DNA from 2 places in the Bradyrhizobium sp. STM 3566 genome. Region 2 is predicted to be linked to the other one. Evidence: predicted binding sites of a transcription regulator. Region 2 holds the regulator's gene; the other holds the start of a gene.

Region 1 (3,406 bases), 3.4 Mb from region 2:
GTTGCCGGTGCCGGTATGGACGTAAGTCGTCAGGCTGCCGCCCTCGCGGCGCACCACCATCGAGAGTTTGGCGTGCGTCTTCAATTCGAGGAAGCCGTAGACGACCTGTACGCCGGCGCGCTCGAGGTCGCGCGCCCAGCGGATGTTGGCCTCCTCGTCGAAGCGCGCCTTGAGCTCGATCAGCGCGGTGACGGACTTGCCGGCCTCGGCGGCCTCCGCCAGCGCGCGCACGATCGGCGAGTTGTTGGAGGTGCGGTAGAGCGTCTGCTTGATCGCGACGACGTCGGGATCGCGCGCGGCCTGCTGCAGGAACTGCACGACGACGTCGAAGGACTCATAGGGATGGTGGACGATCAGGTCCTTCTGCCGGATCGCGGCAAAGATGTCGCCGCCATGCTCGCGCACGCGCTCGGGATGGCGCGGCACGTAGGGGGTGAATTCGAGGTCGGGCCGGTCGAGGCGGGTGAGCTGCGACAGCTCGTTCATGGCCTGCACGCCGTCGACCAGGAAGACCTCGTCGTCGGCGGCCGACAGCGCATGCTGCACGAAGCTGCGCAACTCCTCCGGCATCTTGGCGTCGATCTCGAGCCGGATCACCGATCCGCGGCGGCGGCGCTTGAGCGCGGTCTCGAACAGGCGGACGAGGTCTTCGGCCTCTTCCTCGATTTCGAGCTCGGAGTCGCGGATGATCCGGAAGGCGCCCTGGCCGTGCAGATTGTAGCCGGGGAACAGGCGGTTGATGAACAGGGCGGTCGCCTGTTCCAGCGAGATCAGCCGGACGGTCTTGCCGTCGGCTGGCAGGCGGATGAAGCGGTCGATCTTGCCAGGCATGCGGATCAGCGCGTTCATCTGCTTGCCGTCGGCGGCGCGCGTGAGCTGCAGCGCAATGGTGAAGCCGAGGCTCGGAATGAACGGGAAGGGGTGGGCGGGGTCGATCGCGAGCGGCGTCAGCAGCGGGAACACGTTGTTGAGGAAGTAGTCCTCGATCCAGGTGCGTTCCGCCCTGGTGACGTCCTTGCCGTCGACCAGCACGATGCCGACATCGGCCAGCGTGCCGCGCAGATCGCGCCAGATCGCCTGCTGGTCGGAAGCGAGCTGGATCACGGTGCGGTTGATCAGCGCGAGCTGCTCCGATGGCGTCAGGCCGTCTGGACTGCGCTCGGCAATCCCCTCGCGCACCTGGGCCTTGATGCCGGCGACGCGGACCATGAAGAACTCGTCGAGGTTATTCGCCGAAATCGACAGGAATCGCACCCGCTCCAGCACAGGGTGGCTGGGATTGACCGATTCCTCGAGGACGCGGCGGTTGAAATGCAGCCAGGACAGCTCGCGGTTGATGAACCGTTCGGGGCTGGATGCGATCGCCGGCAGGGCCTCAGTTTCCGGGACTTTCTCTTTGGTTTCAACAGCTTGCGCAGAGTCCATCAAAAGTCGGTCCATCCAGTTCAGCCCAATTGCGACTTACGCGCAAAATCGGCGGGAGCATGTGTTAGAGCGATGACGTTTCGATGACATTGATGTTCCGCCGCTCCGCCGCGTCAAGGCGGGTTTCAGGCCGCTCTGGAAGACCGCGAGCCGGTCAGGCGTCCCGGAGCAGCTCGGCGGCCAGCGCCCGGGTGACGGGGCGGCCGAGCCGCAGGGCTTCGCTGTCGAGCAGTTCCACGGCCTGCCGGGCGGCGGCCGAGGACCGCTCCAGGCGGGTGGCGAGATAGCCGACCACGCTCTCGTCGACGGTGAGCTGGCGGTCGGCGCAGAACTTGACGATCAGGCCGCGGAAGAGCTGGTCGTCGGGGGGCAGCAGCGCGACCACGGGAACGGCCCGCAGACGCGAGCGCAGGTCGCGAAGCTCGATCTCCAGCGCGGCCGGCACCTCGCGTCCGGTGAAGAGGACGTAGGCACCGTCCTCGCGGGCGAGATTCATCAGGTGAAACAGGGCGCGCTCGTCAAAATCCTTGGCCTTGAGATCCTCGACCACCAGTGCGCCGGTGGCGAGCGCGCCGGGAACGCCAGCGGCAGTCAGCGCATTGGCGGTGGTCGAGCGGGCGCCTGATAGCTCGGCCCAGATCGCGGCGAGATGGCTCTTGCCGCTTCCTTCCGGGCCAGCCAGCCACATGATCCGGTTCGGCCATTCCGGCCAGCTGTCGATCAGGCCCAGAGCGGCGGCATTGGCGGGGCCTTCGAGGAAATTGTCCCGGCTCAGGCTCTCCGCATGCGGAAGTGAAAACGCCAATTGTCGGGGATGAACGCGGCCTGCCACGCTTGCTTTGCTCCATGCCGGCCCGCCGGCCCGTCTGAAGAGGTTGGACTTGATCTTGCGCGAACTTGGCCTTTTGCGGGGCCGTATCCTCACTCATTTGGCCTCGATCGTGCTCATGTGCCGTAGCCACTCGACGAGGTAGAGCGACACGGAGGAAAGCGTGAAGACGGTGACGAGGCCCATCAGGATGATATCATAAGGGGCCGGCTTGAAGCCGAAGGCAAGCGCCGCCAGCACCAGGGCTGCGAACGCCACCTGCGCCACGGTGTTGAGCTTGGACACTTTCGACGGCTTCATCTCGACCGGCCGGTCGAACAACCAGGATACGATCACGGCAGCGACGATCATGATGTCGCGCGAGACCACCAGGATCACGATCCAGCGCGGGATCGCGCCCCAGATGCCGAGCGCCATGTAGATCGAGACCAGCAGCGCCTTGTCCGCGAGCGGATCGAGCAGGGCGCCGAGTTCGCTCGTCATATTGAACCGCTTGGCCAAGAAGCCGTCCACGGCATCGCTGATGCCGGCGATCAGGAAGACGGCGAACGCCACCTCCATTTGGCTCGACACGATGGCCCAGACGATGATCGGGACCAACATGATGCGGCCCAGGGTAATGATGTTCGGAATACTCACGAAAGCGCTTCCCGGCACCCGGTCTGACCTCGAATTCGGCCCCTCGGAAGGCTGAACCGGTTGATATCTCTACATAGTATAGGCAGGAGCGCCATGCGAGCCATTGCGCGTCCCCGGAATTCGACGTAACCAGCCGCGAACCCACTGGAAATCGGGCATGACCGACCGCAAAAACGGCCTCACTTACGCCGATTCAGGCGTCGATATCGACGCGGGCAACCGATTGGTCGACCTGATCAAGCCGATGGTGCGCGCCACCGCACGGCCGGGCGCGGATGCCGAGATCGGCGGCTTCGGCGGCCTGTTCGACCTCAAGGCGGCCGGCTTCAAGGACCCCGTCCTCGTGGCAGCGACCGACGGTGTCGGCACCAAGGTCAAGATCGCGATCGAGACCGGCCTGCATGGCGGCATCGGCATCGACCTCGTGGCCATGAGCGTCAACGACCTCGTGGTACAGGGCGCCGAGCCGCTGTTTTTCCTGGACTATTTCGCCTGCGGCAAGCTCGACCCGGA
Region 2 (3,406 bases):
CGTGCAGAGCCCCTACGCCTACTGGAAGCAGCTCGCCTGGAGCGGCGCGCTGCTGATCACCCTGACCGTGCTTGCCCTGAACATTGGCGCGCGCATCATCGGCGCCGAGAGGACTGCAAAATGAGTGAAATGTCTGTTTCCGTGAGCGCGCCGACCGTTCATCCCGGCTCGCAGCTGCTGCCCGAGGCGCCCGCCAAGGTCACCGCGCGCAACCTGAATTTCTACTACGGCGAGCACCACGCGCTGAAGAACATCAACCTGGCGCTCGGCACCAACCGTGTCACGGCGTTCATCGGCCCGTCTGGGTGCGGCAAGTCGACCCTGCTGCGCATCTTCAACAGGATGTACGATCTCTATCCGGGCCAGCGCGCCACCGGCCAGCTGCTGCTCGACCACACCAACATCCTCGACCCCAAGCTGGATCTCAACCTGCTGCGGGCGCGGGTCGGCATGGTGTTCCAGAAGCCGACACCGTTCCCGATGACGATCTATGAGAACATCGCCTTCGGCATTCGTCTGTATGAGAAGATCTCGAAGTCTGAGATGGATGACCGCGTCGAGAAGGCGCTGCGCGGCGGCGCGCTGTGGAACGAGGTCAAGGACAAGCTCAATGCCTCCGGCCTGTCGCTCTCCGGCGGCCAGCAGCAGCGCCTCTGCATCGCCCGCACCGTCGCAGTGCGGCCCGAGGTGATCCTGTTCGACGAGCCCTGCTCGGCGCTCGACCCGATCTCGACCGCCAAGGTCGAGGAGCTGATCCAGGAACTGTCCGAGAACTACACGATCGCGATCGTCACCCACAACATGCAGCAGGCGGCGCGCGTCTCCGACAAGACGGCCTTCATGTATCTCGGCGAGTTGATCGAGTTCGACGACACCAGCAAGATATTCACGTCGCCGAGCGACCGGCGCACGCAGGATTACATTACCGGCCGGTTCGGCTGAGGAGACGGAACATGGGTTCTGAACATACCGCAAAGGCCTTCGACACCGACCTCCAGGAGCTCACCCGCCTGGTCGCCGAGATGGGCGGCATCGCCGAGCGCATGATCGTCGATTCCGTCGACGCGCTGATCCGCCGCGACGTCACGCTCGGGCAGCGCGTCGTCACCACCGATGCCGAGCTCGACGCGCTGCAGAAACGCATCGAGGAGCGTGCCGTGCTCACCATCGCCCGCCGCCAGCCGATGGCGGTGGATCTGCGCGAGATCGTCGGCGCCATGCGCGTCGCGACCGATCTGGAGCGCATCGGCGACCTCGCCAAGAACATGGGCAAGCGCGTCGCCGCGCTGGAGACGGATTTCCATCCGCTCAAGCTGTTCCGCGGCCTGGAACACATGACCGATCTCGTGCAGCAGCAGGTCAAGTCGGTGCTGGACGCCTATGCCGCGCACGATCTGCCGGCGGCGATGGCGGTGTGGAAGGGCGACGAGGAGGTCGACGCCATCTGCACCTCGCTGTTCCGCGAACTCCTCACCTATATGATGGAGGACCCGCGCAACATCTCGTTCTGCATCCACCTGATGTTCTGCGCCAAGAACATCGAGCGGATCGGCGATCACGCCACCAACATCGCCGAGACCGTGTTCTACATGATCGAGGGCCAGGCGATCACCGACAAGCGGCCGAAGGGCGACATGACGACCTTCGCCACGACGGTGCCGAATACCTAAGGGAGCGACGACAACATGGGCGCACGCATTATGGTGGTTGAGGACGAGGAAGCTCTCACCGAGCTTCTCCGCTACAACCTCGAAGGCGACGGCTATGACGTCGAGACGGTGATGCGCGGCGATGACGCCGACACCCGCCTCAAGGAGCACATTCCCGATCTGATCGTGCTCGACTGGATGCTGCCGGGCCTGTCAGGCATCGAGCTGTGCCGGCGGCTTCGTACCCGTCCCGAGACCAAGCAGCTGCCGATCATCATGCTCACGGCGCGCGGCGAGGAAAGCGAGCGGGTGCGTGGACTTGCGACCGGTGCCGACGACTACATCGTCAAGCCGTTCTCGGTGCCGGAGCTGCTCGCGCGCGTGAAGGGCCTCTTGCGGCGCGCGAGCCCCGAGCGGCTCGCCACCGTGCTCGCCTATGGCGATATCGAGCTCGATCGCGACAAGCGCCGCGTAGCGCGTTCGGGCCGGCCGATCGATCTCGGCCCGACCGAATATCGCCTCTTGGAGTTCTTCCTGGAGCATCCCGGCCGCGTGTTCTCGCGCGAGCAGCTGCTCGACAGTGTCTGGGGCCGCGACATCTACATCGACGAGCGCACCGTCGACGTCCATATCGGCCGCCTGCGCAAGCTGCTCAATCTCGGCCGCGAGCAGGACCCGATCCGCACCGTTCGCGGCGCCGGCTATGCGCTGGACGATCGTTTCGCGAAGGCAGAGCAGACGTAGGGTTTGCTGGCGTTGCTTTAGCGGGCTGCTGCCATAGCCTCAGTGTCGTCCCGGACAGGCGCGCGCAGATTCGGGACCCATAACGACAGGACGTGATTGTTTTGCGAAAGGGTAACTCGGAGTCCCCGTAACCACGTCTTGCGGTGGCTATTGGTCCCGGATCTGCGCGCGCTTGTGGCGCGCTTGCCGGGACGACTTCGGGTATGTTGAGCCGTCAGCGTGTGACGGCGCCGTCGTTGCAATCAGCTAGATCAACAAACTCACCGCGTGCCCGGCTTCGCCGGCGCGCGGCGACGATCCGCTGTGGGTTGATAGGCCACGCGCGAATGCTGTGCGCAGTAGGGCAGGCCGGAGAGCGCCTTGCCGCCGCAGAAGAAGAAATCCGGGCTCGAGGGATCGCCGACCGGCCAGTGGCAGGTCGCCTCGTTCAATTCCAGCAGCGACAGCCGCTGGCTCATCGGCACCACGTTGTCGTAGGTGACAGGTTCGGCCTCCACCTCGACCTCGAAGGCCTGCGCCAGCGCGGTGTTGCCGCGTGCGACGGGGCGGGTCACCCGCATCATGTGCTGCGCGGGCCGCGCCTTGCGCGGCCGGGGCGCTGCCGATGAAGGGCTCTTGGCGCGGCCGGACAGACCGAGCCGATGCACTTTGCCGATCACGGCATTGCGGGTCACATTGCCGAGCTCCGCCGCGATCTGGCTGGCCGAAAGTCCGGCCTCCCAGAGCTTTTTCAGCTGCTCGACGCGATCATCGGACCAGGTCAAAACCGTCATTGCACCCTTTCCCTCGCTGCGCGCCTGCCAACCTCTGGCCTTCGCAGCGAATGCCTAAAGCCTTGAAAAACCCGTGCCGCCCGAATCCCTTAAGGCTCGCCGGGCGCGCTCAAGGACGCCCGAACGTTTACGCCGGTACATGAGGACTCTTGGGATCAGAACCGCTGCACGAGATGTCGTATCTGACAGTCCAAACGCTACAATATGGCGTGACTCCCGCGCAAGAGTCCGCCGACTCGC

The links. Region 2 encodes PhoB, which activates phosphate uptake and scavenging genes when phosphate is short. Its sites were predicted from a motif close to TGTCATNNANCTGTCAT; they were not measured.
Region 1: P6U27_RS20100 (RNA degradosome polyphosphate kinase) is a predicted target of PhoB. The motif match lies at 1,498-1,514, and genes of this name have one in related genera.

What each region holds. Positions count from the first base shown of each region.
Region 1 covers NZ_CP120692.1:4,156,594-4,159,999, reverse strand. Annotated here, with positions in the region: gene P6U27_RS20100 (RNA degradosome polyphosphate kinase) at 1-1,425, opposite strand, end outside; gene P6U27_RS20095 (DnaA ATPase domain-containing protein) at 1,580-2,257, opposite strand; gene P6U27_RS20090 (CDP-alcohol phosphatidyltransferase family protein) at 2,351-2,893, opposite strand; gene purM (phosphoribosylformylglycinamidine cyclo-ligase) at 3,051-3,406, shown strand, end outside.
Region 2 covers NZ_CP120692.1:7,565,859-7,569,264, reverse strand. Annotated here, with positions in the region: gene pstA (phosphate ABC transporter permease PstA) at 1-124, shown strand, start outside; gene pstB (phosphate ABC transporter ATP-binding protein PstB) at 121-942, shown strand; gene phoU (phosphate signaling complex protein PhoU) at 954-1,670, shown strand; gene phoB (phosphate regulon transcriptional regulator PhoB) at 1,686-2,393, shown strand; gene P6U27_RS35970 (GcrA family cell cycle regulator) at 2,654-3,166, opposite strand.